DNA from 4 places in the Rhizobium sp. 57MFTsu3.2 genome. Region 1 is predicted to be linked to each of the others. Evidence: predicted binding sites of a transcription regulator. Region 1 holds the regulator's gene; each other region holds the start of a gene.

Region 1 (8,104 bases):
AGCTGATGCTGTGAACTTGCAAGTGAAGAGCAGATGGTGCGATCGATCGATCCAAGACGCGTGACACTCCGTTAATTCCACTGGCCTTTTAAGGTCGTTACCGTGTTAGGAACGCGCGTTGCGGAAACCATCTTGGCCAGTGGTCATGTGCGACCACACACAAAGGCCGCACATATGGAAGCAAGCGATCCGATCAAAAATATCTGCAGAAAACACTTGCAACAGGGAGCCGTCCACATATGGAATTGCGCAATGCCCGCGATGCGTTACGTCAGGCTGCGACGAGCGCTGAGGACCGATTTGTATGCCTGAAAGGCGCCTGGTGCACAGCCACGCACGATAGCGGCTACTTCGTGACGATCGTCGAAAATCCCGCTTACTTCGGCGCTGCCTGCGATACGGCCGATATCGTCGTGACACCCGCTCGCCTCCGCACGACGGGGTGCCGGTCGGGCGCACTTTTGTTCACCGGCGAAACCTTGCGTCGCTTTGGTGCCGCTGAGGTAAGGATCGACGATCAAGGTAGCCCCGTCGAAACGACGGCCTATATACGAGGCTCGACCGCCCTTGGATCCGCCATCGGGCGTATAATTGGCGAAGCGGCACCTTTGACGGCGAGCCGCTTGCCTTCAATGATAGCGGCGAATGAGGCCGACAAGCTTGCCCTGGACCTTGACACGGTCAGGCCCGAAAATGCGCGTCTCGTAAGCCGGGTTTGCCGCCTCAAGTGCGATGGAGGCGCCTTTCCGGCGGAAGCGCTTGAGCGTCGCTTCCTCATCATCGACAAGCGCAACAACGATGTCGCCGGCATTGGCGGTGCTGCCGTTGCGGATGATTACCGTGTCGCCATCAAAGATGCCGGCCTCGATCATCGAGTCGCCCTTGACCTCAAGCGCATAGTGCTCGCCTGGGCCAAGCATGTCCGCCGGAACCGTGATGTCATGGGTATTGTTCTGAATTGCCGAAATCGGTACGCCGGCAGCAATCCGTCCCATGACCGGTACAGAGGCAGGACCGCCGTTGTCAGCCTGCGGCGCTGGCTTCGGCGCCACAACTGGCTGTGGTTTGCCGAGGCTGCCTTCGATAACGCTCGGCGAAAAACCGCGGCGGGGCTGCAGGCTCGGGTTATATGCCTCGGGCAGTTTGATGACTTCCAGAGCGCGGGCTCGATTCGGCAGTCGGCGAATGAAGCCCCGTTCCTCCAGCGCGGTAATCAGGCGGTGGATGCCTGACTTCGACGCGAGGTCCAAGGCATCCTTCATTTCATCAAAAGAAGGGGGGACACCGGACTCCTTCATTCGCTCGTGAATGAAGAGAAGAAGCTCCTGTTGCTTGCGCGTCAGCATCGAAGTTGAACCCCAGAGTCGTGAAACAAAGCCAGAACAGACACTATATGTTCCATATGTGTTCCGCAAGTACCTAAATTTTCGTAAAACTTGCCTGCAACTTGCTGAGTTTTTGCGTCTCATTTGACCGAAAGCGTAGAAGGGGGTTGCATTGTCCTGTTGCCCGGCGCACATCTTCGCAAATTCCGGAGAAGTTGCCATGAGCGAAGCACATCCGCTGGACCACATCGTGCTGCCGGTTCCAAATATCAGGCTCTCGCGCGAGCGTCTCGGAAAGCTGGGATTCACCGTCGCGCCCGACGCCCGGCACCCGTTTGGGACCGAGAATGCCTGCATATTCTTCGCCGACGAAACTTATCTGGAGCCTCTCGGGGTCGCCAATGCCGAACTGCATGAAGCTTCGGCGCAGAAAGGCAATGTCTTCACCGCGCGGGACCGTGCCTTTCGATTCCGATGTGGAGACGATGGGCTGTCTGCCGTGGTCTTTGCGACGGCAGATGCCGATCGCGACCATGCCCGGTTTCTGTCCGAAAAGATCAATGGCGGCGAGATGCTGCAGTTCGAGCGGCCGATGAAGATGCCCGATGGCTCGGAGGTGACGGCTGCATTTAAGCTCGCCTTTGCAGTTGACCTGCGCGCTCCAGATTTCTTTTTCTTCACATGCCAACGTGTCAACCCGCTGCCAGCCGACCGGAAAGCCCTGCAAGTGCATGCAAATGGGGTGGTTGGGATCGCAGAGATCGTGCTTGGGGCACCCGACCCCAAGGCGTTTGGACCATTCCTGCGCGCCGCCGCCCACAGCTTGGGAACGACCAATGAGGCCTTCGGTGTGAGTGTGACAACTCCGAATGCCAGAGTGAGTGTTCTCTCCCCGGATGGACTGGACGCCTACTTCGACATCCCTGCGCCTTCCGACGATCGCGGTCTGCGTGGTGTTGCCATCGTTTTCAAAGTAGGCGATCTCGCCGTGACAGAAGCGCAATTGGCTGCTAACGGGATGACCTATACGCGCAAGAACAATCGAATTCTGGTGAAGGCCGCGCCCGGACAGGGCGCTCTCTTCGCCTTCGAGGAGAAACGATGAGCCAGACAAATTCCGAAGTCGTGGTCGGCGAAGGCGCCGGCCGCGTCACCTTTTCGAATTCCGGCAAGCTGTCGCTGATTGCCGGGCCTTGTCAGATGGAGAGCCGTGAGCATGCCTTCATGGTCGCCGGTGTGCTGAAGGAACTCTGCGACAAGCTTGGTCTCGGCCTCGTCTACAAGTCCTCCTTTGACAAGGCGAACCGGACGTCGCTGTCAGCGCAGCGCGGTATCGGCCTCGAAACGGCGCTTGAAGTGTTCGCCGATCTCAAGAGGGAATACGGCTTTCCTGTCCTGACCGACATTCATACCGAAGAGCAGTGTGCCGAGGTGTCCACCGTCGTCGACATCCTGCAGATCCCAGCTTTCCTCAGCCGTCAGACCGACCTGCTCGTTGCCGCCGCCAAGACCGGCCGCGTCATCAACGTCAAGAAGGGGCAGTTCCTCGCGCCCTGGGACATGAAGAACGTCCTCAACAAGCTGAATTCGAGCGGAAATCCGAACATCTTGCTTTGCGAACGCGGTGCTTCCTTCGGCTACAATACGCTGGTCTCCGACATGCGATCGCTGCCTATCATGGCGGCGATGGGCGCCCCCGTGGTCTTCGACGCCACGCATTCGGTCCAGCAGCCGGGCGGGCAGGGCGGTTCGAGCGGAGGGCAGCGCGAGTTCGTGGAGACGCTCGCGCGTGCGGCGGTCGCCGTCGGCGTCGCTGGCGTATTCGTGGAAACCCACGAAGATCCTGACAATGCGCCTTCGGATGGTCCCAACATGGTCTATCTGCGGGATATGCCGCGGCTTCTCGAAAAGCTGCTGGCCTTCGATGCGATTGCCAAGGCGGGATAAATGGATGGACGTGCACGCCGTCAACCGGCGAGCGCCAACCTCGTCTTTGTGGGATATGCCGATCCTGCCGTCCTCTCCGTGCCTTCGAGAGCGAAGCGGGAGAGCAGGTGATTGAGGTGTAGCGCCTCGTTGCCAAGCTCGCGGCAGGCTGCGCTGGTTTCCTCCGCCATCGCGGCGTTTTGTTGGGTGACGCTGTCCATGGTGTTGACGGCGGCATTGACCTCGACGAGCGCGGTCGTCTGTTCCGAGGAAGAGCGCACGATCGCCTCGATCAGCGTCGTCACCTTCAGCACCTGCTGATCGATACTGTTCAAGGCTTCGCCGGTGCGGTTCACCAAGGCAACGCCGGTTGACACCTGACTGGACGAAGTCTCGACCAACTGCTTGATTTCCTTCGCCAGCTTGGCAGAGCGGCCGGCGAGGTCGCGCACTTCTTGCGCCACGACGGCAAAACCCTTTCCGGCCTCGCCGGCACGAGCGGCCTCAACACCAGCATTGAGCGCGAGCAAGTTGGTCTGGAAGGCGATCTCGTCGATGACGTTGATGATTTCGCCGATCTGCACGGATGATGCTTCGATCTTCTCCATCGCAGCTACGGCCTCGTGCACGACAGTTGCCGAATAGCTGGCGCTTTCCTTCGTCACCGTCATCATCGCGTTTGCTTCATGGGCGCGTTTCGACGAGTTTTTGACCGTAACCGTGATCTGATCTAGCGCCGAGGCTGCCTGCTCCAGCGATGCGGCCTGATGTTCCGTTCGCCGGGCCAGATCATCCGTGCTTGTTGCGATTTCGCTAGTGCCAGTCCTGACCGTAGTGGTTGCCGTCGCGATATCCCTCATTGTGCCGGAAAGCGTGCGGACGCTCGAATTGAACTGCTCGCGTAGCCTCTCGTAGTCCGGCGCGAACGCTTCGTTGAGCTGGACGGTGAGGTCGCCGCGGGAAAGACGGTCCAGGCCGCGGCTTAGGCTCACGATGATGCGTTCGCGGCCGGCATCCTCATCAGCCTTGGAGGCGGCCAGCGCCGCATCGCGCTGGGCTTGGGCCTGGCGCTCCGCATCCTGGTGTTCGCGGATTTTGTTCCGTTCTTGCGCCGATTCGCGAAACACGGTGACGGCGCGTGCCATTTCGCCAATTTCATCGACACGGTGGCTGAAGGGGACTTCCTTGGAATAGTCGCCGCCCGCTAGGATCGCCATGTAGTCGCGCATCGCCGAAAGTGGCACGATGGCGCGCCGGCGGAAGGCGTAGAGGCCGCCAAGAAGCAGGCAAAGCGAGACCGCCGCAGATGCAACCGTGATCGCCGAGAGAATGCTTGTCTGTTCGGCCGCGTCTTTTTCAGCCTTTGCCAGGAAGGCGTTCGCCATATCAACGAGCTCGTTGACCGCCGTTTCGTGGATATGAAAATTGGTCGCAAGCTTCTCGAAGGCTGTCGGGATGACCGCAGAGTCGTGGTTAAGGATGGCGGGCGCGAGTTCGTCCTGCATCACCTTCCAGAACGCATCGCCTTTGATGAGGACGTCGTTCAGAAGTTTTTCCTTGAGGTCTGCGCTGAGCGCGGTTGCCTGCCAATACTTGCGGCGATCCTCATAGGCGGGCTTCAGGACATTTTGAATGCGGTCGATGTTCTTTCCGGCGACCTCCGGGCGCTGCACCGCCTCGAGTGCAAGCATGTAGGATTCAACGACATAGAGGGGCGGCGGCAGAATATCGGCAACGAGATCCTTGCCGTAGACGATTTGCCGGTACATCTCGCCGTTCACGCGTAGCTTATTGAAGGCGTAGTTTTGTATGCCGATCGAAGCAATGAGCCCGGCGGCGACGACCACCGCGAAGATGGCAAGGCTTCGTGCAATATTGAGTTTCATCCTATGCCCCGTAAATAGTAAATAGTGAACGACGTCGTTTCTGAAACCATTGGAAATTTTCGAGCAGCAGCTATGGATCGTGACAGGCGGCTTGGCCGCATAAGGAAGCGCATCATGCAATAACGCCTGCCGAAGAAGGTGTTATTTCCTTTCGGCCGTTAACAAATATGATTGGTTACTGGTCGATAAATTTACAACCAGCTTGAAAGTCAAAATTTATATTTCCAAAACGTCAGGTTTTGAAAGTTGATAAGCGTTGTCTCCAACCAACGGCCGGGCGTGGCTTCAAAGGCCTGACATATTCACCCGTTAGGGCCGTGGCATGCCATCTGTCGTCAGTGTGGCATTGTAATTTGTGTGCCTTCGATTAAACAGGCTTCCAACGTTATCACCCACCGAGCAGGAAGAACCGATGACTGCAATTACCGACATTATCGCCCGCGAGATTCTCGACAGCCGTGGCAATCCGACCGTCGAAGTCGATGTCTATCTCGAAGACGGCAGCATGGGCCGTGCGGCGGTGCCGTCGGGCGCTTCCACCGGTGCTCACGAAGCTGTTGAAGTTCGCGATGGTGGCAATCGCTATCTCGGCAAGGGTGTTGAAAAGGCTGTCGAAGCCGCCAACACCGAAATCTTTGACGCGATCGGCGGCATTGATGCCGAAAACCAGATCCAGATCGACAACATCATGATCGAACTGGACGGCACGCCGAACAAGTCGCGCCTCGGCGCCAACGCCATCCTCGGCGTATCGCTCGCGGTTGCCAAGGCTGCTGCCCAGGCTGCCGGCCTGCCGCTCTACCGTTATGTCGGTGGCGCCAGCGCCCACCTGCTGCCGGTCCCGATGATGAACATCATCAACGGTGGCGCGCATGCCGACAACCCGATCGACTTCCAGGAGTTCATGATCCTGCCGGTCGGTGCCGATTCCATCCGCGAAGCCGTTCGCATGGGCTCGGAAGTATTCCACGTCCTCAAGAAGGAGCTGTCGGCTCAGGGCCACAACACCAACGTCGGCGATGAGGGTGGTTTCGCGCCGGGCCTGAAGAGCGCCCCTGAAGCCCTCGACTTCATCATGAAGTCGATCGAGAAAGCCGGCTACAAGCCGGGCGAAGACATCTACCTCGGCCTCGACTGCGCTGCGACCGAATTCTTCAAGGACGGCAAGTACGTTCTCGAAGGCGAAGGCCGCACGCTGGAATCGGGTGCCATGGCTGAATACCTTGCCCAGCTCGCCGCCCAGTATCCGATCATCTCCATCGAAGACGGTATGGCTGAAGACGATTGGGACGGCTGGAAGGCACTGACGGATCTGGCCGGCAAGAAGGTCCAGCTGGTCGGTGACGATCTATTCGTCACCAACTCGGCCCGCCTGCGTGATGGTATCCGCATGGGCGTTGCCAACTCGATCCTCGTCAAGGTCAACCAGATCGGCTCGCTGACGGAAACGCTCGACGCCGTCAACACTGCGCATAAGGCTGCCTACACCGCAGTCATGTCGCACCGTTCCGGTGAAACCGAAGATTCGACGATTGCCGATCTGGCGGTCGCCACCAACTGCGGTCAGATCAAGACCGGCTCGCTGTCGCGCTCGGATCGCCTGGCCAAGTACAACCAGCTGATCCGCATCGAAGAGGGCCTCGGCCCGCAGGCCCGCTACGCCGGCCGTTCGATCATCCGCGGCTGATCAATCGCGCCTGAATTGAGCGACTTGGACCCGCGTCTACGAAAGGCGCGGGTTTTTTCGTGCCTGATTTTTCATAGTCAACGGACAGTTAATCTCTGCCCGGTAGTCTTCAGCGCATCGAGGTAATGCGTTCGAGCGTGCGTTTATGTGGACAAAGCATCACAAGAAGAAAAAGATCGGTCGTTTCGTGGTTCCCGCGATGACGGTCGCGTTTCTCTCCTACTTCGGCTATCATTGCATTCATGGTGATTACGGTCTGCGGGCAACCGAGGGGTTCGAGCGCCAGCGGATAGCGCGCGAAAGGGAGTTGGCGGTTCTGAAAGGCAAGCGCGAGCATCTTGAAAAGCAGGTCGCGCTGCTGAGCGACGGTTCGATGGACAAGGACATGCTGGACGAGAAAGCGCGTCTTCAGCTTAATGTTTCTCGCGCTGACGAGATCGTCATATTCAATCACTATTCGAATTAACCGAAATTCAGTTAATCGAAATAAAGCGTTATTTATCAGTGCTTTAATGATGAATACGAGCCATGCATTTATGGCATTGCTGTGGCTAAATTTCTTCCCTATGGTGTGCGCCACCAAAGAACCGACAAACCCATAGGGAGGGTTGAATGGCGCCGCGAAAAACCGCGACCGTTTCCAGCCGTAAAACTAGCGCAAAGCCGGCAAACAAGGCCTCGAATGGTGGTCCTGTCGCTGATTTCACGCGCGACGAGGAGCTCAAGGCCTACCGCGAAATGCTGCTGATCCGCCGCTTCGAAGAGAAGGCCGGGCAGCTCTACGGCATGGGCTTCATTGGCGGTTTCTGTCACCTCTACATCGGTCAGGAAGCTGTCGTCGTCGGCATGCAGATGGCGCAGAAAGAAGGCGATCAGGTTATCACCGCCTATCGCGATCACGGCCATATGCTGGCGACCGGCATGAGCGCGCGTGGCGTCATGGCCGAACTGACCGGCCGCCGTAGCGGTTATTCGCGCGGCAAGGGCGGCTCGATGCACATGTTCTCGAAAGAGAAGCATTTTTACGGCGGTCACGGCATCGTCGGCGCCCAGGTTTCGCTTGGAACGGGTCTCGCTTTCGCCAATCGCTACCGCGGCAACGACAGCGTTTCCGTCGCTTACTTCGGTGACGGTGCTGCGAACCAGGGCCAGGTCTACGAGAGCTTCAACATGGCTGCTCTCTGGAAGCTCCCGATCATCTACATCGTCGAAAACAACCGTTACGCCATGGGCACCTCGACTGCCCGCGCGACCGCGCAGTCGAACTACTCCCTGCGTGG
Region 2 (8,104 bases), on a different contig from region 1:
GTATTCGAGACTTGACCCCTGCGGCGTGGTCAGGCGCATCATCACCATCGCGCGGTCTTCGTTCGGCGTCAGCTCGCTTCGAACCGTCTGGAAAGCAAGAACAGCGGCACCGGCAAAAAGCAACGAAGCGACGACGACCACAAGCGGTGCATTCAGGCAGGCGTGCAGCGACCATCGGTAGGCGTCGGCGAACCACCTTCCGAAACGGCCAAGAAGGCCATGGTCCTCAAGCATCTCCTTCGTCAGTATCCGTGAAGCCAACATCGGACATAGCGTCAGGGCAACGATGGATGAGAGGCCAACCGAGAAAGCCAGCACGAAGCCGAATTCGCGGAACAGACCACCCACCTGCCCCGGCAGGAAGGAAAGCGGAATAAAGACCGCTGCAAGCGTCGCGGTCGTGGCGATGACAGCAAAGAACACTTCGCGCGTGCCGAGCACGGCAGCCGCTCGAGGTCCCATGCCTTCCGAACGGCGGCGAACGATGTTTTCGAGAACGACGATCGCGTCGTCAACGACAAGGCCGGTCGCCAACACGATCGCTAGCAGCGTCAGGATGTTGATCGAGAAGCCGACGAGATAGACCGCTGCCAGGGTTCCGATCAGCGCAACCGGCATGCTGACGGCAGGGATAATCGTCGCACGCCAGTCCCGCAGAAAGAGATAGATGACGCCGGTGACGATGACCGCGGCCAGGATGAGCGCCAGTACCACTTCATGGATCGCGCCCTGGATGAAGACGGCGTCATCGCTGGTGATGGCGATCCGCGTGCCTTCGGGAAGCGTTCTTGAAAGCTCGGCGACGGCGTCCTTGATGCCGTTGGAGATGTTCAGCGTATTCGATTGTGCCTGGCGGATGACGCCGAGGCCGATGCCGGGAACGCCGTTCGAGCGCAGCGCCGTCTGCCCGTCGCGCGGTCCGAGGGTAACATTTGCCACATCGCCGAGACGCACGTGGTTCTGCAGGATGACGTTGGAGAAATCCTCCGGCGTCTGCAAACTTGCCATCGCGCGGACAACGATCGTCTGCGTCGGGCTCTTTAGCGATCCGGCCGGCACGTCGAGAGCAGCGCTTGAAAGCGCCTTCGTCAGATCGCCAACGGTCAGCCCGCGACTGGCCAGTTCGCTCTGGTTCACGTCGACGCGGAAGACCTTCTCCTGGTCGCCGTAGGTTTCGACATCGGCAACGCCATCTACCGAGGCAAGCCGGTCGATGACCTGGTTCTCGACGAGAAGCGTCAGATCGTCCATGTTCAGTTTCGACGACGTAACGGCAAGACGCATGATCGGCTGAGAGTCGGAATCCGCCTTGACGATCTGCGGCGCATCCGCCTCTTCGGGAAGACGGTCGGCGATACGGCCGATGGCATCTCGCACGTCGTTTGCCGCTACCGCGAGATCGACGGAGTCAGAGAATTCGAGCGTCACCCGGCTCTGGCCGAACTGAGAACTGGAGGAAATGGATTTGAGGCCGCTGACGCGTGCGGCAGCGCCCTCGATCACCTTCGTCAGTTCCTGGTCGATAGTCTGTGGCGAGGCACCGTCGAAAGTCGTGCGCACCGTCACCACGGGTCGGTCAACATCGGGCAGTTCGCGCACTTCGATCCCGGCATAGGCTGCAAGGCCGGCAACGATCATCAGGGCGTTGAAGACAAGCGCAAGGATCGGGCGCCTGACAAACAGCGCGGTGAAGGTCTGTTTGCCGGAAGCCGGCTTCTCCTGCATCTCGGTCACGGTCATTGCGTGACTGGCTCCGAATTCGACGCCACTTCGCCGGCCACCCGTACCGCGCCGCCTTCACGGACACGCTGCAGCCCTTCGGTAACGATTGCATCGCCATCGTCCAGATCGGCCTTGACGAGAATATAGTCGGGATTGCGCTGCACGATGCTGACACGCACCTTGCCGGACTTGCGGTCGACGACCTGCCAGACGAACGCGCCTTGCGAATCCCACTGGATTGAGAGCGGATCGACCGCGGGATACTGGTCGCCGCCAAACCTCATCCCGACATTGAACGACATGCCGGCGCGCAGTTCGTCCGATGCGTTGTCGATTCGGGCCCGCACGCGCATTGTCCGGCTGGCGGCGTCAATGCGGTTGTCGATTGCCTCGACCGCGCCCGAGAATACCCGACCTGGCCGTGCCACCGACGTTGCCTCCACGGGCTGGCCGACCGTGATCGTGTTGGCGAAGCGTTCCGGCACCCAGTAGTCGACCAGGATTTCGGTCCGGTCGTCGAGGGTCGCGATCGGCGTCGTCGTCGAAACGTTGTCGCCGACGTTGACCGGGATGATGCCGACAATGCCATCGATCGGCGCGACAATGCTGCGACGCTCGAGATTGAGTTCGGCGGCCTGCAGTTGAAGGCGTGCGCCTTGCTCGGCGATTTCTGCATCGAAGACATCCATGCGCGACACGCTGGATTTGATGTTGTGGTAGAGGCTGGATTTCTCGACGGCGCTTTTCAGCGCCACATCGGCCTGACCGCGAGCGATGACCTGCTCTTCGCTGTCTAGCTTTGCAAGCACCTGCCCCTTGGTGATCCTGTCGCCCGACTTGATCAGGATCTCGCGAATTGTCCCGCTTGCCTGCGGCATCACCACCACGGAGCGGATGGCGTCGCCCGTGCCGATGGCACTCAGCCGATCATTGACGACACCACGAACGACGGCCTGCGTGGCGACCAGAACGGGCGCGTTTGCTCCGCCGCTGCGACGTCTCGATTGCCCTTCCTCGCTCCCCACCGGCTTCGGTGCAGCCTCACCGGGCGCCAGCTTTGAAACCTCTGAAAAGCCGGCCTTCCGTAGCGTCTCGCCAGCCCCTGGCACGAAGAAAACCCATCCAGCAAAGCCGGCCGCAATCACGACAAGGCAAACTATAAACTGCTTCCAAAATGGCATTCACGTCTCCAGAGGGACACGAGGCTGGTCCAGGGTCTATCGAAAGAGGCGTTCGCAGGACAAATTGCCGCGCGTCTGCGACAATATTGTCTCTTTGCCGATCACCAGCAAGCGAATTGCTCCAGCATTACTGAATTGTAATTCAAGACTGAGTTACTGTCAGGCAACTCTCGACCGCCGCCTGCCGTGTTGTAGAATTTCATCGCCAACGTCAAATGACGGTTTTGTTTTCTGAGTTTTATTGACGATGTTTGCGCGCGACCGAGCCCGCCCTTACAGCGCACATGGGCAATTCCCGGGCAGGACTGCTCGAATGCACTGCATAAGCTGAGGACAGCGGGTGCGGGGCGGAATGAAAGCAGAACATCTTTTCTGGTCTTTCGATCCCGAATCACTACATTACGCGCCATGAGCAATAGTTTCGACGATATCCCCTTCTTCGATGAAGAGCCGGGCGAGCCGCCGCGCAAGCAACCGGCCCCTGCCGCTCCCGCCGCCGGAAGGCTCGCCGCCCGTGCCATGGCAGCTCGCGATGGCGGCGGGCGCCCCGATTACCTTTCCGGCCTGAACCCTGAACAGACCGAAGCCGTCGAGACACTGGAAGGCCCCGTACTCGTGCTCGCCGGTGCGGGCACCGGCAAGACGCGCGTGTTGACGACGCGCATCGCCCATATCCTGAACACTGGACGCGCTTTCCCCTCGCAGATCCTTGCCGTGACCTTCACCAACAAGGCCGCCCGCGAGATGAAGGAACGTATTGCCGTGCTCGTCGGCGGCGCCGTCGAGGGCATGCCCTGGCTCGGCACTTTTCACTCGATCGGCGTCAAGCTTCTGCGCCGCCATGCCGAACTCGTAAACCTGCGCTCCGACTTCACGATCCTCGACACCGATGATGTCGTCCGGCTGATCAAGCAGCTGATCCAGGCGGAAGGCCTCGATGACAAGCGCTGGCCTGCCAAGCAGTTCGCCGGAATGATCGATGGCTGGAAGAACAAGGGCCTCGGCCCTGGCGACATTCCCGAGGGCGACGCCCGCGCCTTTGCCAACGGCAAGGGCCGCGAACTCTACTTTGCCTATCAGCAACGGCTCTCGACGCTGAACGCCTGCGATTTCGGCGATCTCCTGATGCACCCGATCGCGATCTTCCGGAAAAACCCGGATCTTCTCAAGGAGTATCACGGCCGCTTCCACTACATCCTTGTCGACGAGTATCAGGACACCAACACAGCCCAGTACATGTGGTTGCGGCTGCTTGCCCAGCGCCCAAAGGGCGAGCCGCAGAACGTCTGCTGCGTCGGCGACGACGACCAGTCGATCTATGGCTGGCGCGGTGCCGAGGTGGACAACATCCTCCGCTTCGAGAAGGACTTCCCGGGCGCCAAGGTCATCAAGCTGGAGCGCAACTATCGTTCGACGGCGCATATCCTTGGCGCCGCCGGCCACCTGATCGCTCACAATGAAGGCCGCCTCGGCAAGACGCTTTTCACCGACCGCAGCGACCCCGATGACATCAAGGTCCAGGTGCACGCATCCTGGGATTCAGAGGTGGAAGCCAGGGAAATCGGCGAGGAGATCGAGCAACTTCAACGCGGCGACGCCAAAGGAAAGCGGCATTTGCTCAACGACATGGCGATCCTCGTGCGCGCCTCATTCCAGATGCGCGAGTTCGAAGACCGCTTCGTGACGCTCGGCCTCAACTACCGAGTCATCGGCGGCCCGCGCTTCTACGAGCGCCTCGAAATCCGCGATGCCATGGCCTACTTCCGCCTCGTCGCCCAGCCTGCCGACGACCTCGCCTTCGAGCGCATCATCAACACCCCGAAGCGCGGTCTTGGCGATACGACGGTGCGCGCCCTCCACGATTATGCCCGCGCCCGCGACATTCCGATGCTGGCCGCAGCCGCCGACATGATCGAAACCGACGAGCTGAAGCCGAAGGCGCGCAAAGCTCTCTTCGACGTCGTCCAATCATTCCGCCGCTGGCAGGAAATGCTGGAAAACACCCAGCACACTGAGCTTGCCGAGCAGATCCTTGAAGAGTCGGGTTACACCGACATGTGGAAGAACGATAAGTCGGCGGACGCGCCGACCCGTCTCGAAAACCTGAAGGAACTCATTCGCTCGATGGAGAGCTTCGAGTCGATGCGTGGTTTCCTCGAGCACGTCGCGCTTGTCATGGACGCCGAGCAGAACGAAAACCTCGACGCCGTCTCGATCATGACGTTGCATTCCGCCAAGGGCCTGGAGTTCGATACCGTCTTCCTGCCGGGCTGGGAGGAAGGCCTGTTCCCGCACCAACGTTCACTGGACGAAAGCGGCCGCGCCGGCCTCGAGGAAGAACGCCGCCTTGCCTATGTCGGCATCACCCGCGCCAAGCGCCGCTGCCACATCTGGTTCGTCTCCAACCGGCGCATCCACGGTCTCTGGCAGTCGACCATCCCTTCGCGGTTCCTCGACGAACTGCCGGAAATGCATGTCGAGGTGGCGGAAGCCGAGCAGAGCTACGGCGGCTATGGTCGCGGTGGCTACGGCCAGTCCCGTTTCGACAAGGCTGACCCCTTCGCCAACTCCTATTCGACGCCCGGCTGGAAGCGTGCCCAGCAGAACAAGACGGACGCCACCCGCGACAACTGGGGCACACGTTCTGGCCACGCCGTCGAACGCATCGGCTACGGCGAAAGCGGCCCGCGCAGCCGCACCATCGATGGCGAACTCGTGGCGAAATCAACCGCCGCCGAGCCCTCGAAATTCAAGACCGGCGATCGCGTCTTCCACCTCAAATTCGGCAACGGCAACATCGTGGAGATCGAGGGCAACAAGCTGACGATCGAGTTCGACCGGGCAGGCCAGAAGCGCGTCTTGGATGGGTTTGTGGAGAGGGTTTCCTAAAGCGGAACCGCCAACTCACTGACCTCAGATAATGTACCAACAACTGCAGCAAACGACAGCGCGGCTTGCCTCACCCTTTCGTGACTTCGTTTACTGCCCCGCGTCCCGCATACTGAACTCCCGCGCGCATCGATCGCGGGAGAGAAGGAGGACGCAGATGAAACGTTATTCGCTGCCTCTGATCGTAGCCTCGCTCATGATTGCCGTGTTGAGCAGTCCGACCGTCGCATTTGCCTGCAGCAAGATCATCCTAGGGACCTGATCCCGCAGGTACACGAACGACTACCGACAAGCGAGGAAGTCCGAATTCATGGAGCGGGCGTGGCGCCCGCTCACCCCAGGATCGGCATCGATCCCAACCCCAGTATGTCGTTGAGCAATGCGAGCCCGATCCCGGCGGCGACGACCGCGATTCCGATCAGGAACAGGCGCCTCGCCCGATCGTACTTGGCCGCAATCAGCGAGTCCCTGGCCAGCAGATCGGCAAAGACCTTGACCTGCAAGGCAATCCCTACCGTCAGCAGCAACATCGGCAGGATATCGATCCGGCTCCAGTCGTTCGGATTCGAAGCCCAACGGCTCATGAAACTCAGGGAAAAACCGAGAATGATGCCGGCTGCTGTCAGTGACCCGTTGCGAAAGGTCGCATCGATCTTCTCATCAGGACCGGGCTCGGTCGTTGGCTTTCGCTTCAGGTCATCCTCTGCAGCCATCAGGCACAGCCTTCCGCGGCAAATGTCGCACCGCGCTCTTCAAGGAGGCGCCGCAACACGCTTCGATGGCAGCGGCTCTCGGTCTCGCAGTAGCATCCGATTGAAAAATGACTGGCATGCGAAAGCGTGGCGAGCAGGTCTAGCACATGGCTCGCCTCCGGCACTTTCATTTCCTTCGTGAAGCTGCGGACGAAGGCCGCCCACTCGGCGTCAGTCGTCGCGGCCTTCGCTTCCGTCACAAGGGGCTGGCTCGGCGAAAGCACCGGCAGCCAGACGTCATAGTAGTTGCGGCTGGAAAATTCTTCCTTCGGCACGCCCCGTGGCGGTCGGCGGACGGTACCGATCCGCACCCCCTCGCCTTCTGCCCGCGGCGAACCCAATTGCACGACCCTGATTGCCACGACGCCCTCCATCGACCTGCCGCGATATTTACCGCAAGGGCCGCCGCCTCACCAGCCTCCAGAGGAATGATCCGTCACCAGATCCCAGGCACTAGGCGCCATTGGACCTGGCTGCGGTACTCGGCATAGCCGACCAGATTGCCCACCAAATACCTCTCCTCATCTAGGAGGCGGGCGACCAGACCACCAATGACGGGAGCCAACACAAGCAGACCCCAATAGGAAGCCAGCGCCAAGGGCACGCCAAAAAACATCGCCAGCGCCGCGGCATACATCGGATGGCGCACCACGCCGTAGAGGCCGGTCGAAATCACCCGCTGCCCCGCCGTCACGCCGACTGTCGCCGCGGCAAACGAATTCTGCCGGAGCACGAAGAAGCAGCCGATAAAGCCGACCGCGATCAATGCATTGCCGAGAAGCACGATCGAGGCCGGAACGACCGACCAGCCGAACCTGTGGTCGAGCGCCGAAACGACGAAAAGCGCAAGGATCGCGATGCTGTTAAAGGACTGTATGCGCTTCTGCGATGGCTCGCGTTCCGCCGCCGGTCCGACACTCATGCGTTTCCGGACCAGTTCCGGGTCGCGCTTGACGAAATAGGCCGTGAGGACTGCGCACCACCCGCAGAAATGCACGAGAAACACCCAGCCTTGCCAGTAAGACAGGGATCCCGCCGCTAGGAAAATCATGACCAGCATGACGAGACAGAATTTGGCCGTCGCGACTGTCGCCTGTCGCCCGAGACTCTGAACGCTACTCACCATCATCACTCACTCGCACTGTCGCGGGCACAAGGTCTCCTATCTCTAGATTGGCCTGACTGAGCGCGCGTCAATGGCATGAATCGCACGAGGATCGGGAAACCGATCTTCGCCGCATCAAGTGAAGGTTTACGAATCATGCTTAAAAGCCGACGAACAACGCTGCGCCTCCACACATGCGACAACAAACCGAAAGTCTCATCATGAGCGACTCCGATATCTTCGACCTGTCACCGATCGCGATGTGGATCGAGGATTTCAGCGGGGTCAAGGCGCAATTCGATCGCTGGCGCGCTGAGGGCGTCGAAGACATCCGAGCTTACCTTAGAGAAGACACAACGCGCATCGCCGCCTGCTCACAGCTTATCCGCGTGCTGCGCGTCAACCGAAAGACACTCGAACTCTTCGGGGCTAACGATCTCGACCACCTGGTCGCC
Region 3 (8,104 bases), on a different contig from region 1:
GACGAATAAGTCCCTACATACCGACAACAAAAAGGGCACCGCGACGCAAACCGTGGTGCCCTTTTTGTTTTGTTCGGTTGATCCGCTACTTGTCGCGGTTAACGCTCATCTCGCCGAAAATGCGTGCGACTTCGTTTTGAAGAGCGGCATCCGCGCCGGTGAGCGGCGCCATTTCAGGATCGCGGCGAGGCTGGTTGCCTGACGCCGGACCGGGTTTTGCGGCGGGCGCCTGTGGCGTCGGCACAATACGCTCGGCGGCAAGCGTGCTCGTCATTTCCTCTTCGAGAATGCGCTGGAAGTCGCTCGGCTGCGCGGCAGGCGCCAGCGTGCCGACCTCGACGAACGCCGATGACGGCTGTGCGGGCGCGGGAGTGCTCCGGACGGAAGGCTGCGTCACCTGCGGCTCGATGCGCTGCTGCGGCAACACGCGTTGACGGGCGGAATCGAGGATGTCTGCCGCGGCCGAGGCTTCGATCGGGGCTGGTGCCGGTCGCGGTTCAGGACGCGGGTCGAAAGACGGCGCTGGGCGTGGGGCACGCTCACGTTCGGCGATGACGGGCGCAGGCGAGGCGGGAGTCGCGACCATGACCGGTTCTGGCCTGGCTTCGATCGGCGCACGTTCGGGCACGTAGGGTTCGGATGGCGTATGACCGCGGACCGGGGGCACATACTGGGATTCGGTCGGTACGATGTGAACGGGCGCCGGCGGCTCTGGCGCTGCCTCGAGCTGTGGTGGCGCGATAGGGGCGGGAGCCGGCGCCACCAGGGTTGGGGCTGGTTGAGCATTTGCCTCGACCGGTGCGGACTTGTCGGTGGCCTCACCAATCCTGCTCTCGATGACGATATCGGTCGGCCCGCCGATCATGATCAGATGCTCGACGTCATCCCGACGGACGAGGACGAGGCGGCGGCGCGCATCGACGGCGGCTGCATCGAGGACCTGCAGCCGTGGTTGGCGGTTGCGGCCCCCCCGAAGGAAGGGCGAAGGTGCGCGGTTACGCATGAACCAGAGCACGACGATCAGCAGTAATAGAGCTATGCCAACGCCGCCGGCGGCGAGAAGGAAGCGGCTCCCATAGGCTCCCATGAGATCATCGAACATCTTGGCTTACTCCCTTCGCGGTTTTGAACCACATGGCGACTTTTACCACTTCGTAGACAAGTCGTGATGGCCTTGTCCAGTCATGCCAACCCGAAGTGGAATTCGAACATGCTTTCTTAACAACGCATTTTAATGGCGAAATTGGCGCTCTTCGTTGTGAATTCAATCAGTCTTCACAGAGAGCAGTGTTTTTGCGGAGACCGCAAATTGGTAAGAAGGAAAAGGCGCCTGATTCCTGCTTTGTCTCCTTGTTACGAGTGAAGCCCGGCAGGCCATGCGAGGGAATAGATGACGAGACCGCGTCAGGCCGACGATTATAGCGAACCGCTCTTGGACCGCGGGGGCCGCACGGGAACGGCTTTGCGGATCATCCTGCTGGCCCTTGTGCTGATCGGCGCAGCCGCGGCGTTCGTCGTTTTCAAGAGTTCTCTCGACAACGAAATGGTGCTCGGCGTTCTCGGCGTGCTTGCCATGGTCGGGATCTTCTTCCTCGTGTCGTCGGTGATCGGCTTTATCGAAGTCATGCCGCAGCGGCAGTCCGACAGCCTGGCGCGGGCATTTTTGAACAGTCACCCCGACGGCTCTCTCATCACCGACGACAAAGGCCGTATCGTTTATGCGAACGCGGCCTATGGCGAGTTGACGGGCGCTCGCAAGTCGACGGAAGTTCAGACGCTCGAAGCGCTGCTGTCGCGTCATCGGGAATCGAACGAGGCGCTCTATCGCCTTTCCAACGGGCTTCGCGAAGGCCGGGAGGGGAGCGAAGAATTCCGCCTGCTGCGGTCCCTGGGCCCCTCGACAAACGGTTCCGGAGCGCATTGGTACCGCCTGAAAGCACGGACCCTGCAGAGCGAGGAGATCGGACGCAAGCCGCTCCACATTTGGCAGATCAGCGACATTACCTCCGAGCGCGACGATCAGGAGCGGTTCTTCAAGGAACTGCAGAATGCGATCGACTATCTCGACCACGCACCAGCCGGGTTCTTTTCGGCCGGCCGCAAGGGAGAGATCTTCTACCTCAACGCAACGCTGGCGGAATGGCTTGGCATCGATCTTACCAAGTTCGTTCCGGGTTCGGTCACGATCGGCGATTTTGTCGCGGGCGAGGGGCTTGCGCTTATTCAGTCGGTGCAGGCCGATCCGGGCCTGAAAAAGACGGTGACGCTCGATCTCGACTTGAAGAAGATGAACGGCCAGAGCCTGCCGGCGCAGATCGTCCACAGCGTGACGTCGATGCGCGATGGCGCTCCTGGAGAGAGCCGGTCGATCGTACTGACGCGGCAGAAGAGCGGCGAGAACGATCAGTCCGCCTCGGCCGCCGCGATGCGATTCACCCGCTTTTTCAACAACACGCCGATGGCGATTGCCTCGGTGGATGGGGCAGGCAGGATCCTGCGAACCAATGCCCCATTCCTGAAGCTGTTTTCGGGTATCGTTTCCCGAGATGATGTCGAGAACGGCGCGCTGCTCGAAGTCATTGTGCAGGACAGCGACAAATCCAAACTGCAGCAGGCGCTCGCGGCGGCGAAGGACCGCCAGGGCGATATCCCGCCGATCGACTCGCGCACGCCAACCGATGAAGCACGCCATTTCCGCTTCTACGTCAACGCGGTGATCGACCAGAGCGACGAGACGCCGGAAGAGGCGGCGATCGTCTATGCCGTCGAGGTGACTGAGCAGAAGGCGCTCGAAGCGCAGATGGCGCAGACGCAGAAGATGAATGCGGTCGGCACACTCGCGGGCGGGATCGCGCACGACTTCAACAATGTCCTGACCGCGATCCTGTTGTCCTCCGATCATCTGCTGCTGCAGGCCCGGCCGGCGGACCCTGGCTTTGCGGATCTGATGGAAATCAAGCGCAACGCCAATCGCGCGGCCGTGCTCGTGCGGCAGCTGCTGGCGTTCTCGCGCAAGCAGACGATGCGGCCGACGGTGCTCAATCTCACCGATGTGGTTGGCGACCTCAGGATGCTGGTCGATCGCCTGCTGTCCGGTACCAACGTAAAGCTCGACGTCGAGTATGGCCGTGATCTCTGGCCTGTGAAGACCGACCTGTCGCAGTTCGAGCAGGTGCTGATAAACCTCTGCGTCAACGCGCGAGATGCGATGCCGCAGGGCGGGAAGCTGACGCTTCGCACGAAGAACGTGACGGCGGCAGAGGTGGCGGCTTTCAACTATTCCTACATGCCGCATGAGGACATGGTCCTCATCGAGGTCTCGGACAACGGGACCGGCATTGCGCCTGAGATCATGGACAAGATTTTCGAACCCTTCTTCACGACGAAGGAAGTGGGCAAGGGAACGGGCCTTGGCCTCGCGATGGTTTACGGCATCGTCAAGCAATCGGGCGGCTACATTCAGCCGGAGTCGGAAGTTGGCAAAGGCACGACGTTCCGCGTCTTCCTGCCGCGCCACATTGTCGAGCCAGCGGTTGCCGCGGAAGGCGATGCCGCCACGCCTACTATCGGCACACCTGCGGAACAGGCGCCCGCCGCGGTGGAGCAGCCCGAGGATCTGACAGGCTCGGCTGTGATCCTGCTGGTCGAGGATGAGGAAGCGGTGCGTCGCGGCGGCAAGCGCATGCTTGAGACGCGCGGCTATACGGTTTACGAGGCCGGGTCCGGCGTCGAGGCGCTCGATATCATGGACGAGCTCGAGGGTAAGGTCGACATCGTCGTTTCGGATGTCGTGATGCCGGAGATGGATGGTCCATCGCTGCTGCGCGAACTGCGCAAGAACTATCCGAACCTGAAATTCATCTTCGTTTCAGGCTATGCCGAAGACGCGTTTGCCCGAAACCTGCCGCCGGATTCCAAGTTCGGCTTCCTGCCGAAGCCGTTCTCCCTCAAGCAGCTTGCCGTCGTCGTCAAGGAGACGCTGGACAGTTAAGGGGCGCCCAGCGCCCCTTTTTCAAACTCAGCCAGCCAGCGCGACGGCAATTTCTGCCGCGAGTCGAGCATTGTTTTCCACCAACGCAATGTTGGTCTTTAGGCTCTGGCCGTCGGTCAGGTCGAAGATCGTGCTGAGCAGGTAAGGGGTTACTTCCTTGCCGCTGATTTCGTCGCGCTCGGCGCTGTCGAGGGCGCGCTCGATATAGATTTCCATTTCCTCGCGGGGGATCTCGTCTGCCTCCGGCACCGGATTGGCAATGAGCATGCCGCCGTCAATGCCGAGCTGCTCGCGTACAGTCTGGAAGTTGGCGATGGCAGCCGGGCTGTTCAGCGTCAGCGGACTGCGCAATCCGGACGAGCGTGACCAGAAGGCCGGGAATTCCTCGCTCTCGTAGGTGACGACAGGCACGCCCGCGGTCTCCAGGACTTCAAGGGTCTTCGGTATATCGAGGATCGCCTTGGCGCCGGCGCAAACGACGATGACGCTGGTGCGGCCGAGTTCCTCGAGGTCAGCGGAGATATCGAAGCTTTCTTCCGCGCCGCGGTGGACGCCACCGATGCCACCCGTTGCAAAGACCTTGATGCCGGCACGCTCGGCGGCGATCATCGTTGCTGCGACGGTCGTTGCGCCGTGACGGCGCTCGGCGATCGCAAAGGCGAGATCGGCGCGCGAAACCTTGAGGACGTCCTTGGCCTGCGCCAGTTGCTCCAACTGGTCGGATTCGAGGCCGATATGCAGCGTACCGTGAATGACCGCGATGGTGGCTGGGACCGCGCCCTGCTCACGAATGAGCGCCTCGACGCTGCGGGCCATCTCGATGTTGCCAGGGTAGGGCATGCCATGGGTGATGATGGTCGATTCAAGCGCCACAATCGGCGCGCCGCGCTGCTTGGCGCTTGCGACTTCCTTGGAGTAGGCGATCGGCAGGAGGGGGGAGATCGGTTTCGTCATTGTCGCTTCCATTTCATCGGTATTGCCTTCAATGCAAAATTCTCGCCGGCGGAACAAGGGAAAGCGTCTCCCTCACGAGATCTGGGGAGAGGTTTTCATTGACGGCATGCGGCGATTGTACGGTAAGTGCCGCGGCCGCGGCGCCCTCCCTGATGGCATCGGCCAAGGAAATTCCACGCATCAATCCGGAGATAACGCCGGCTGCAAGCGAGTCACCCGCCCCGGTGACATCCGCGACATCTTCGAGGTTTGCCGGCTGCTGGGCAACAACATGGCGATCCGCGAAGGCGATCAGCTCGCGTTGGCCGCGGGTGACGACGCCACCGCGTAAACCGATGTCACCCAGCAGTGACGGCCAGTGCGCGGGATCGTTTGGGCGCTCGCCGGTCAATGCGGCAGCCTCGGCCTCGTTGAGGAAAAGATAGTCGATCCCTTCGATGCATGGTTTGAGCTTGAGGGCCTTCGCGGGCGAGATGGCGATCGCGCCCACCGGCTTGCCGAGAGCTTTTGCGCGCTCGACGATCGATGCCAGCGTCTCTGCCGGCAGGTTGGCATCAATGAGAATGAAATCGGTGGCGGCAAAGGCGTCACGTACGGCACGGATCGAAAGGCGCCGCGGCACGAACATCCGATAGAGATCCATGTCGGCAAGCGCAATCACGAGGTTTCCGTCGTTCTCGATGATTGCGGTGTAACTCGGCGTCTTCCGATCCAGGAAAATGAAGGGGCGATCATGAACCCCAGCGAAGTCGGCCGCCTCGCCGACCATCTCGCCGATCGGATCGCCGCCACGCGGTGAAATCATCGTCACATCGAAGCCCAACCTGGCAAGGTTGCGCGCCGCATTGAAGCCGCCGCCGCCCGGCTCCTCAAACCACGAGCCTGGATTGCTGGCGCCTGGCACGGTGTCGCCTGAGATGCGTCCGCGCCTGTCGATGTGGGCTCCGCCGAGGACAAGAATCTTCCGCTTCATTTCATCGTCCCGCATGGTCGAAAGATACGAATCGTCCTGCCGCCGCTGGTCGGCTGGCGACCAGAGCGCTATATCTAAGCCGTTGCTTTCCATCACGAAAACAAATGTAGAACACTGGCAAGTTTACCTTTTTGTTTCAATTATTTGCACGCAACTTGCGCAATGAGAACAAATGCGGTACAAAATCGCCATCGCTGGCGACATTGCTTGAGCGGCTTCAATAACCTAAAGGTGGATCGAATGTCACAGAATACATTGCGGCTTGTAGAGGACAAATCGGTGGACAAAAGCAAGGCACTTGAAGCGGCACTCTCACAGATCGAGCGGTCGTTCGGCAAGGGCTCAATCATGAAGCTCGGCTCGAACGAGAACGTCGTCGAGATCGAAACGGTTTCGACAGGTTCTCTCGGGTTGGATATCGCGCTCGGCATCGGCGGCCTTCCAAAGGGCCGTATCATTGAGATTTACGGACCAGAAAGCTCGGGTAAGACGACGCTGGCGCTGCAGACGATAGCGGAATCGCAGAAGAAGGGTGGCATCTGTGCCTTCGTCGATGCGGAACACGCGCTTGACCCGGTTTACGCCCGCAAGCTCGGTGTCGATCTGCAGAACCTCCTGATCTCGCAGCCGGATACTGGCGAGCAGGCGCTCGAGATCACCGATACGCTGGTGCGTTCCGGCGCTGTCGACGTTCTTGTCGTCGACTCGGTTGCCGCGCTGACGCCGCGTGCCGAAATCGAAGGCGAAATGGGCGACAATCTGCCGGGCCTTCAGGCGCGCCTGATGAGCCAGGCGCTGCGCAAGCTGACGGCTTCGATTTCGAAGTCCAACACCATGGTCATCTTCATCAACCAGATCCGCATGAAGATTGGTGTCATGTTCGGTTCGCCGGAAACGACGACCGGCGGCAACGCGCTGAAATTCTATGCGTCCGTTCGCCTCGACATCCGTCGTATCGGTGCAGTCAAGGAGCGGGAAGAGGTCATCGGCAACCAGACGCGCGTCAAGGTCGTCAAGAACAAGATGGCGCCTCCCTTCAAGCAGGTCGAATTCGACATCATGTATGGTGAAGGCGTTTCGAAGACCGGCGAACTGGTCGACCTTGGCGTCAAGGCGGGTATCGTCGAGAAATCAGGGGCCTGGTTCTCCTATAATAGCCAGCGTCTTGGCCAGGGCCGCGAAAATGCGAAGCTGTTCCTGCGTGACAATCCGGATCTCCTGCGCGAGATCGAGACGGCGCTTCGTCAGAATGCTGGCCTGATTGCGGACCGCTTCCTGCAGAATGGCGGCCCTGATGCAAATGACGGCGACGAGGCTGCAGACGGCTGATTTGCCTGGCGGTTTCCCAGAGTTCAAAACCGGTCGCATTCCTAATGAGATTGCGGCCGGTTTTGTTTGTCTGCTGGACAGTGGTTAAGGCGAGCGATAAAAGCCACTGGATTTAAGTTTTGACCTGCCTTCCGGCAGCATTGAAGGGCATAGCATGAGCGGTGTGAATGATATCCGGTCGACCTTCCTCGACTACTTCAAGAAGAACGGCCACGAAATCGTTCCGTCGAGCCCGTTGGTGCCGCGCAACGATCCGACGCTGATGTTCACCAATGCCGGCATGGTGCAGTTCAAGAACGTTTTCACCGGTCTGGAGCAGCGTCCATACAAGACGGCCTCGACCGCGCAGAAGTGCGTCCGCGCCGGCGGCAAGCATAACGACCTTGATAACGTTGGCTACACCGCACGCCACCACACCTTCTTCGAGATGCTCGGCAACTTCTCATTCGGCGATTACTTCAAGGAGCGGGCGATCGAACTTGCCTGGAACCTGATCACCAAGGAATTTGCGCTCGACGCCAAGCGGCTGCTGGTCACCGTCTATCACACGGATGATGAGGCCTTTAACCTCTGGAAGAAGATCGCAGGCCTGCCGGACGAGAAGATCATCCGTATTCCCACCAGCGACAATTTCTGGGCGATGGGTGATACCGGCCCGTGCGGCCCATGCTCGGAAATCTTCTACGACCACGGCGCTCACATCTGGGGCGGCCCTCCCGGTTCGCCGGAGGAAGATGGTGACCGCTTCATCGAGATCTGGAACCTCGTCTTCATGCAGTACGAGCAGGTCACGAAGGAAGAGCGCATCGACCTTCCGCGTCCGTCGATCGATACCGGTATGGGACTGGAGCGCGTCG
Region 4 (8,104 bases), on a different contig from region 1:
GAGCCTGCTGCTGCTGTTTCTCTCGCTGCTCATCGCCGAAAGACTTGATCGCTTCCTCGGCGTAACGGGGCGCGCAATTCTGACACGCCTTCTCGGTGTCATCCTGGCGGCGCTTGCCACGCAGTTCGTCGTCGACGGTTTGAGATCTACCCTCATCACGACGCCAGCCGGCTAGGTCAAAAAGCCGGTTACCTGCACGGCTTCCATCGCGGCAAGCTCGGGGGACGTCCAATCCCGGAGATTGAAAAGCAGACGGCGCACCTTGCGGCGCGCCGTCCAACTTATGCCACGAATACTCTGCGATCAGAACGGGATATCGTCGTCGAGATCGCGCGAGAAGTTTCCACCGCCGCCGCCACCGCTGCTGCGGCCAGATGATTGCGACGGCGCGCCGTAATCGTCGCCGTAGCCACCGCCGCCACCGAAATCGTTGCCGCCGGCATTACTGCCGCGACCACCGCCGAAGCCGGAGCTTGCGCCGCCACCCTCGCCGCGACCGTCCAGCATCGTCAGCGTCGAGCCGAAGCCCTGCAGAACGACTTCCGTCGAATAGCGGTCCTGGCCGTTCTGGTCTTGCCACTTACGCGTCTGCAGCGCGCCTTCGATGTAGAGCTTGGCGCCCTTCTTCACATACTGCTCGACGACCTTGCAGAGGCCTTCGTTGAAGACTACGACCGTATGCCATTCCGTCTTTTCGCGGCGTTCGCCGGAGGTGCGATCACGCCAGGTCTCGGACGTCGCGATGCGAAGGTTGGCGATCGGCCGGCCATCCTGGGTCCGCCGGATTTCGGGGTCAGCGCCCACGTTCCCGATCAGAATTACCTTGTTTACGCTGCCAGCCATACTTTCACCTTACCTGCCGCCCTGCCCGGCGGCGCTTGAAACAATCGGTGCACCTTAAACCATAGAGCGCCGGCGATGGGTGTCCATCGCCGGTTCATCCACAAGGAATTTTGTTCTTTATTTGTTCTAGTTTATCCCTATGATCCTGTCAACCGAATCGAAAACCTTGCAGCAGACGGACATTCAGCCTCGACTCGCCAGCCGGCATCACTAAATAAGGGGCTTGTTCCAGCACAGAAGCAGAAGACGATGAGCGAACTGAAGACGATTTCCATCCGCGGCGCGCGCGAGCACAATTTGAAGGGCATCGATCTCGATCTGCCGCGAAACAAACTCATCGTCATGACCGGCCTTTCGGGATCCGGCAAGTCGTCGCTTGCGTTTGACACGATCTATGCCGAAGGACAGCGACGCTATGTCGAAAGCCTTTCGGCCTATGCGCGCCAGTTCCTTGAAATGATGCAGAAGCCTGACGTCGATCAGATCGACGGCCTGTCGCCAGCGATTTCGATCGAGCAAAAGACGACCTCGCGCAACCCACGCTCGACGGTCGGTACGGTGACCGAGATCTATGACTACATGCGCCTGCTCTTTGCCCGCGTCGGCGTACCCTATTCGCCCGCGACCGGGCTGCCGATCGAGAGCCAGACGGTCAGCCAGATGGTCGATCGCGTGCTGGAATTCGGAGAAGGCACGCGTCTCTATATTCTCGCCCCGCTCGTGCGCGGGCGTAAGGGGGAGTACAAGAAGGAACTGGCAGACCTGATGAAAAAGGGTTTCCAGCGCGTCAAGGTCGACGGCCAATTCTACGAGATCGCCGACGTGCCAGCCCTGGACAAGAAGTACAAGCACGATATCGACGTCGTGGTCGACCGTATTGTGGTGCGGCCGGATATGGCGTCGCGCCTTGCCGACAGCTTCGAGACTTCGCTCAAGCTCGCCGATGGCCTCGCCGTTGCGGAATTCGCCGACAAGCCGCTGCCGCCGGAAGAAACTGCCGCCGGCGGCTCCGCCAACAAGTCGCTTAACGAAACGCATGAACGCGTTCTCTTCTCCGAGAAGTTCGCCTGCCCGGTATCGGGCTTCACCATTCCCGAGATCGAGCCGCGGCTTTTTTCCTTCAACAATCCAGCCGGCGCCTGCCCGACCTGCGACGGTCTCGGAGCGCAGCAGAAGATCGACGCCAACCTGATCGTGCCGGAGCCCGAGCGCACGCTGCGCGATGGCGCCATTGCGCCGTGGGCGAAGTCGACCTCTCCCTATTACAATCAGACGCTCGAAGCTCTCGGTAAGCACTATGGCTTCAAGCTCGGCGCCCGTTGGAACGATCTTTCGGACCAGGCGAAGGATGTCATCTTGAATGGTACCGACGAAAAGATCGAGTTCCACTATGCCGATGGCGCGCGGTCCTATACCACGCACAAGAATTTCGAGGGCATCATCACCAATCTCGAGCGTCGCTGGAAGGAGACGGATTCCGCCTGGGCGCGAGAGGAAATTGAGCGCTATATGTCGGCAGCCCCCTGCCCGTCTTGTGGCGGTTTCCGCCTGAAGCCGGAGGCGCTTGCCGTCAAGATCAATACGCTGCATATCGGCCAGGTGACCGACATGTCGATCCGCGTCGCCCGAGACTGGTTCGAGGTCCTGCCGCAGTCGCTGAGCGCCAAGCAGAACGAGATTGCCGTTCGCATTCTCAAGGAGATCCGCGACCGCCTGCGCTTCCTCAATGACGTAGGCCTGGATTATCTCAGCCTGTCGCGAAACTCCGGCACCTTGTCGGGCGGCGAGAGCCAGCGCATCCGGTTGGCGTCGCAGATCGGTTCCGGCTTGACCGGCGTATTGTATGTCCTCGACGAGCCATCGATCGGTTTGCATCAGCGCGACAACGCCCGGCTGCTTGATACGCTGAAGCACCTTCGCGATATCGGCAACACCGTGATCGTGGTCGAGCATGACGAGGACGCGATCTTGACCGCCGACGATGTCGTCGACATCGGTCCCGCCGCCGGCATCCATGGTGGCCAGGTGATTGCCCATGGCACGCCACAGGAGATCATGGCGAACCCTAAGTCGCTGACCGGCAAATATCTGTCCGGTGAACTCGGCGTTCCGGTTCCCGACGAGCGCCGTAAGCCCAAGAAGGGCAAGGAAATCAAGGTCGTCGGCGCCCGCGGCAACAATCTGAAGAATGTCACCGCCTCCATCCCGCTCGGCGTCTTTACGGCGGTCACTGGCGTATCAGGGGGCGGTAAGTCCACGTTCCTGATCGAGACGCTGTATAAATCGGCTGCCCGGCGCATCATGGGCGCCCGCGAAATCCCGGCTGATCACGATCGCATCGACGGCTTCGAACACATCGACAAGGTCATCGATATCGACCAGTCGCCGATCGGCCGCACGCCGCGTTCCAACCCAGCGACCTACACGGGCGCGTTTACCCCGATCCGTGATTGGTTTGCCGGTCTGCCGGAAGCGAAGGCGCGCGGCTACCAACCGGGACGCTTCTCGTTCAACGTCAAGGGCGGACGCTGCGAAGCCTGCCAAGGCGACGGCGTCATCAAGATCGAGATGCACTTCCTGCCTGATGTGTACGTCACCTGCGACGTCTGCCATGGCAAGCGCTACAACAGGGAGACGCTCGACGTTACGTTCAAGCACAAGTCGATTGCCGACGTGCTCGACATGACCGTCGAGGAAGGCGTCGATTTCTTCGCTGCCGTCCCGGCTGTGCGCGACAAGTTGCAGGCCCTGAAGGATGTCGGCCTCGGCTACATCAAGGTCGGACAGCAGGCGAATACGCTGTCCGGTGGTGAGGCGCAGCGCGTCAAGCTGGCAAAGGAACTGTCGAAGCGATCGACGGGCCGCACCCTCTACATCCTCGACGAGCCTACGACCGGCCTGCATTTCCACGACGTCGCCAAGCTCCTGGAGATGCTGCAGGAGCTGGTCAACCAGGGGAATTCGGTCGTCGTCATCGAGCACAATCTCGAAGTCATCAAGACGGCGGACTGGATGCTCGATTTCGGTCCGGAAGGTGGCGATGGCGGTGGGGAGATCGTCGCCGTCGGCACGCCGGAAGCGATCGTCAAGGAGAAGCGGTCCTATACCGGGCAGTTCCTGAAGGAGCTGCTTGAGCGGCGTCCCACACGAAAAACTGTTGTGGCAGCCGAGTGATGCTGAGAGCGGCGTCGCTCGATGACCTGCAGGCGGTCGAGGCGCTGACCGCCGAAGCCTATGCTCCATACACGCGTCTCCTTGGCCGCCCGCCGATTCCCGTTACCGAAGACTACACACCGCGCATCGGTCGCGGTGAGGTCTGGTTGCGGGAGGTGCAAGGAGAGCTTGCCGGCCTGGCCGTCGTTGAACGGCACCCAGACCATGTGATGCTCTTCAGCATTGCTGTCTCCCCGAAATTTCAGGGCGCCCAGTACGGCCTTGCCATTCTGAGATGGGTGGAAGAGACGACGCGGGAATGGGGGCTTCCGGAAGTTCGTCTCTACACGAATGCTCGCATGGAACGGAATATTGCGCTCTACCGGGCGTTTGGCTTTCAGGAAACGGGTCGCCGCGAGAATCCGCATAGGCCAGGATGGGTGATTGTCGATATGGCAAAGCAAGTCGGCGGACTGAGATAATCAGAGGAGGAAGGAATGACGAAATCCGGCAACATTCGCGTCGGCATCGGCGGCTGGACCTTCGAGGCATGGCGGGACCACTTCTACCCCGGGGATCTGAAGCAGAAGGACGAACTGAACTATGCAAGCCGCAAGCTGAAGGTCATTGAGATCAACGGCACCTATTACAGTTCGCAGAAGCCGGAAACCTTCGCCAAATGGGCGGCGGATGTGCCTGATGGCTTCATCTTTTCGCTCAAGGCCAGCCGTTTTGTCACCAATCGTCGTGTGCTCGCGGAGGCTGGCGAGTCGATGGAGCGCTTTCTCACTCAGGGCCTGACGGAGCTCGGCCCGCACCTGGGCCCAATCCTCTGGCAGTTCGCCCCGACGAAGAAGTTCGATCCGGATGATTTCGAAGCCTTCCTCAAGCTGCTGCCGAACAAGCAGGATGGCTTGCCTCTGAAGCACGTCGTCGAGGTACGCCATGACTCGTTCAAGGTGCCGGAATTCGTGGCGTTGCTTTCGAAATACGGCGTTGCGCCTGTCTGCGCGGAACACTTCGATTACCCGATGATCGCGGATGTAACTGCCGACTTCGTCTATGCGCGCCTTCAGAAAGGTTCGGACGATATCAGGACCTGCTACTCGCCGGGCGACTTGAAAAACTGGGCTACGCGCCTCGAAACCTGGGCGGATGGCAAGGTACCCGGCGATCTGCCTCTCATCGATGGCGATCGCAAGGTTGCAACCGAACCGCGGGATGTCTTTGCCTTCATGATCCATGAAGGCAAGGTCAATGCGCCCTTTGGGGCGATGGCGCTACAGGAAGCGGTGTTGCGATAGGCTTGTCGTCAGAGCGGACGAACCTCAGTCGCCAGCTCTTCCGCGGTCAGTCCTTTGCCAGCGCGCATGCCGGCCTCTCCATGCATGTAGACGCCGGCCGCGGCCGCCTCGAACGCAGGAACGCCCTGGGCCATCAGCGCTCCAATGACGCCTGCGAGAACATCGCCGGAGCCGGCGGTTGCGAGCCAAACCGGTGCGTTGGTGTTGATGCAGGCTCTCCCGTCAGGCGAGGCGATGACGGTATCGGCGCCCTTGTAGACGATGGCGGCATTCGCCCGTGCCGCGGCAGCCTGCGCTTTTTCGACCTTTCCCATGGCTGTGTCAGCGGCGATATCGGGAAACAGCCGGCCGAACTCCCCCTCATGTGGCGTTAGCACCAGCCGCGGCTCGCCGGAGAACTGTGAAAATAGTTCATCCGGGGCATCCTTAAACGACGAAAGCCCGTCTGCGTCGAGCACGAGATGGCGGTCGGAAAGTGCGGCGACGAAGCGCCGCGCCTTGTCACCGACTCCGAAGCCTGGGCCGAGAACGAACGTCTGCAGCCGCTCGTCGTGCAGCCAGTTGCCGAGTGCGGCTTCCTCTTCGATCGGATGCAGCATGATCGCCGTAAGGTGCGCCGCATTCTCTGCGACTGCATCTCCCGGCGCGGCGATTGTCACGAGTCCTGCCCCGGCCTTCAGCCCCGCCATCGCCGACATTCGGGCGGCGCCGGTCTTGCCTGCTTCGCCAGAGAAGACGACGAGGTGACCGCGTTTGTATTTATGTGTTTCCAGTCCGCTTGAAGGCAGCACCTGGCGCCAACATTCCGGCTGGTTCTCGGCGATTTGCAGTTTTTTCTCGGCGCGAACGATACGGGCGGGTATGCCAATGTCGAAGACTTCCAGTTCGCCGCAGAGTTCGCGCCCGGGCATCAGGAGATGGCCGGGTTTCCGCGTCATGAAAGTAACGGTCCGAACGGCCGTAAAGGCCGCCCCTCGGACGGTTCCCGTACGACCGTCCACGCCCGATGGCAGGTCGACGGCAATTACAGGCACCTGCGCCTGCTTCACTCGCTCAATCACGTCAGCGACGCTCTTCGGAACATCGCGGGCAAGGCCAGCACCGAACAAGGCATCGATGATTACGTCGCCATTCCGTGGCTGATACGTCTCAAGCGGCTGTACTGCGTTCGGAAAATTGTCCCTGGCCCGGGCGGCATCGCCCTTGAGCTTCTCCGGTTCGCCCATCTGGAACACGACGACGGCAACGCCGCTATCAGCTAGCAGGCATGCGGCAACATAGCCGTCGCCGCCGTTGTTGCCCGGCCCACAAAGAACGACGGCGCGAAGAACCGCGGGAAAATCACGCAACAAACTGGCGGCGACGGCGGCACCTGCTCGTTGCATAAGGGCATAGCTATCGATGCCGGACGCGGCGGCTGCCGTATCGACTGCTGTCATTTCTTCCGGCGTGAGGAGTAGATTGGAGATTCCCGCGGTCATCGCCGCATTCAAACAGAAATCGCCTAAATAACAACCTGTCGAATGATCGGCAAAAAGATCGAAAAATGTGCAAACGCACAAAGGTTAGGCGAGTGGCGAGTTTTGTCATCGACTATTAGCGCGGGGGAATATTCCGAAAAATGAGCCGGATTTGCCGCTTGCATGTCGATTTTCGAAGAATTTCAGCCCAAAACCAGTGAGAATCTGCCCGATTATGGGTTCCTGCGCCTGATCTGCGTCAATTTCTGAAAAATCCGCTTCCCAACTGGCACGATAACTGCATCATGACGGAAAGCAGGTCTGAGCCTGCCATTAACGGGAGAAGCGGAGAGTCATTTTCTCATGAAAAAGATCGAAGCGATCATCAAGCCCTTCAAGCTCGACGAAGTGAAGGAAGCCCTTCAGGAAGTTGGCCTGCAGGGTATTACAGTTACGGAAGCGAAGGGCTTCGGTCGCCAGAAAGGCCATACGGAACTCTACCGGGGCGCGGAGTATGTCGTCGATTTCCTGCCGAAGGTGAAGGTGGAGGTTGTCCTCGCGGACGAAAACGCGGAGGCCGTCATTGACGCGATCCGCAAGGCCGCCCAGACCGGCCGCATCGGCGACGGCAAGATTTTCGTCTCCAACGTCGAAGAGGTTATCCGCATCCGTACCGGTGAAACCGGCATCGATGCCATCTAATCTTTATCGCCTTCGGGCGAACCAAAGTATCGTCATCTCAAATAAAGGAACTATTTAATGGCGACCGCAAGCGAAATTCTTAAGCAAATCAAGGAAAACGACGTCAAGTTCGTAGACCTTCGCTTCACCGACCCGAAGGGCAAGCTGCAGCACCTCACGATGGATGTGGTCTGTGTCGACGAGGACATGTTCGCTGACGGCGTCATGTTCGACGGCTCTTCGATCGTCGGTTGGAAGGCCATTAACGAATCCGACATGGTGTTGATGCCAGACCCCGAAACGGTTCACATGGACCCGTTCTTCGCGCAGTCCACCATGGTCATTCTGTGCGATATTCTCGATCCGGTCTCCGGCGAAGCCTACAATCGCGATCCGCGCGGCACCGCCAAGAAGGCTGAAGCCTACCTCAAGGCATCCGGCATCGGCGACACGGTCTTCGTTGGTCCAGAAGCTGAATTCTTCGTCTTCGACGACGTCCGCTACAAGGCAGATCCCTACAACACCGGCTTCAAGCTCGATTCCACGGAACTGCCGTCCAACGACGACACCGAATATGAAACCGGCAACCTCGGCCACCGTCCGCGTGTCAAGGGCGGCTATTTTCCGGTTCCGCCGATCGACAGCTGCCAGGACATGCGTTCG

The links. The regulator LexA, encoded in region 1, represses DNA repair genes until DNA is damaged. The targets are predictions, from matches to a motif close to TGTTCNNNNTGTGTTCNG.
Region 2: a site for LexA is predicted at 3,252-3,269, ahead of AF71_RS11945 (UvrD-helicase domain-containing protein). Genes of this name have one in related genera too.
Region 3: a site for LexA is predicted at 6,015-6,032, ahead of recA (recombinase RecA). Genes of this name have one in related genera too.
Region 4: a site for LexA is predicted at 955-972, ahead of uvrA (excinuclease ABC subunit UvrA). Genes of this name have one in related genera too.

The regions. Positions count from the first base shown of each region.
Region 1 is NZ_JDWI01000036.1:88-8,191, forward strand. It holds gene lexA (transcriptional repressor LexA) at 630-1,346, opposite strand; gene AF71_RS27160 (VOC family protein) at 1,546-2,430, shown strand; gene kdsA (3-deoxy-8-phosphooctulonate synthase) at 2,427-3,272, shown strand; gene AF71_RS27170 (HAMP domain-containing methyl-accepting chemotaxis protein) at 3,293-5,137, opposite strand; gene eno (phosphopyruvate hydratase) at 5,550-6,824, shown strand; gene AF71_RS27180 (septum formation initiator family protein) at 6,970-7,290, shown strand; gene pdhA (pyruvate dehydrogenase (acetyl-transferring) E1 component subunit alpha) at 7,437-8,104, shown strand, end outside.
Region 2 is NZ_JDWI01000009.1:23,778-31,881, forward strand. It holds gene AF71_RS11935 (efflux RND transporter permease subunit) at 1-1,740, opposite strand, end outside; gene AF71_RS11940 (efflux RND transporter periplasmic adaptor subunit) at 1,737-2,903, opposite strand; gene AF71_RS11945 (UvrD-helicase domain-containing protein) at 3,312-5,792, shown strand; gene AF71_RS11950 (hypothetical protein) at 6,125-6,505, opposite strand; gene AF71_RS11955 (DUF488 family protein) at 6,505-6,906, opposite strand; gene AF71_RS11960 (isoprenylcysteine carboxylmethyltransferase family protein) at 6,981-7,673, opposite strand; gene AF71_RS11965 (sensor domain-containing diguanylate cyclase) at 7,871-8,104, shown strand, end outside.
Region 3 is NZ_JDWI01000003.1:198,281-206,384, forward strand. It holds gene dksA (RNA polymerase-binding protein DksA) at 1-9, shown strand, start outside; gene AF71_RS05085 (flagellar biosynthetic protein FliO) at 86-1,102, opposite strand; gene AF71_RS05090 (PAS domain-containing sensor histidine kinase) at 1,391-3,991, shown strand; gene AF71_RS05095 (pseudouridine-5'-phosphate glycosidase) at 4,019-4,945, opposite strand; gene AF71_RS05100 (carbohydrate kinase family protein) at 4,974-5,918, opposite strand; gene recA (recombinase RecA) at 6,159-7,247, shown strand; gene alaS (alanine--tRNA ligase) at 7,402-8,104, shown strand, end outside.
Region 4 is NZ_JDWI01000034.1:50,750-58,853, reverse strand. It holds gene AF71_RS26740 (MarC family protein) at 1-175, shown strand, start outside; gene AF71_RS26735 (single-stranded DNA-binding protein) at 304-843, opposite strand; gene uvrA (excinuclease ABC subunit UvrA) at 1,093-4,017, shown strand; gene AF71_RS26725 (GNAT family N-acetyltransferase) at 4,014-4,478, shown strand; gene AF71_RS26720 (DUF72 domain-containing protein) at 4,494-5,300, shown strand; gene AF71_RS26715 (NAD(P)H-hydrate dehydratase) at 5,309-6,781, opposite strand; gene AF71_RS26710 (P-II family nitrogen regulator) at 7,124-7,462, shown strand; gene glnA (type I glutamate--ammonia ligase) at 7,520-8,104, shown strand, end outside.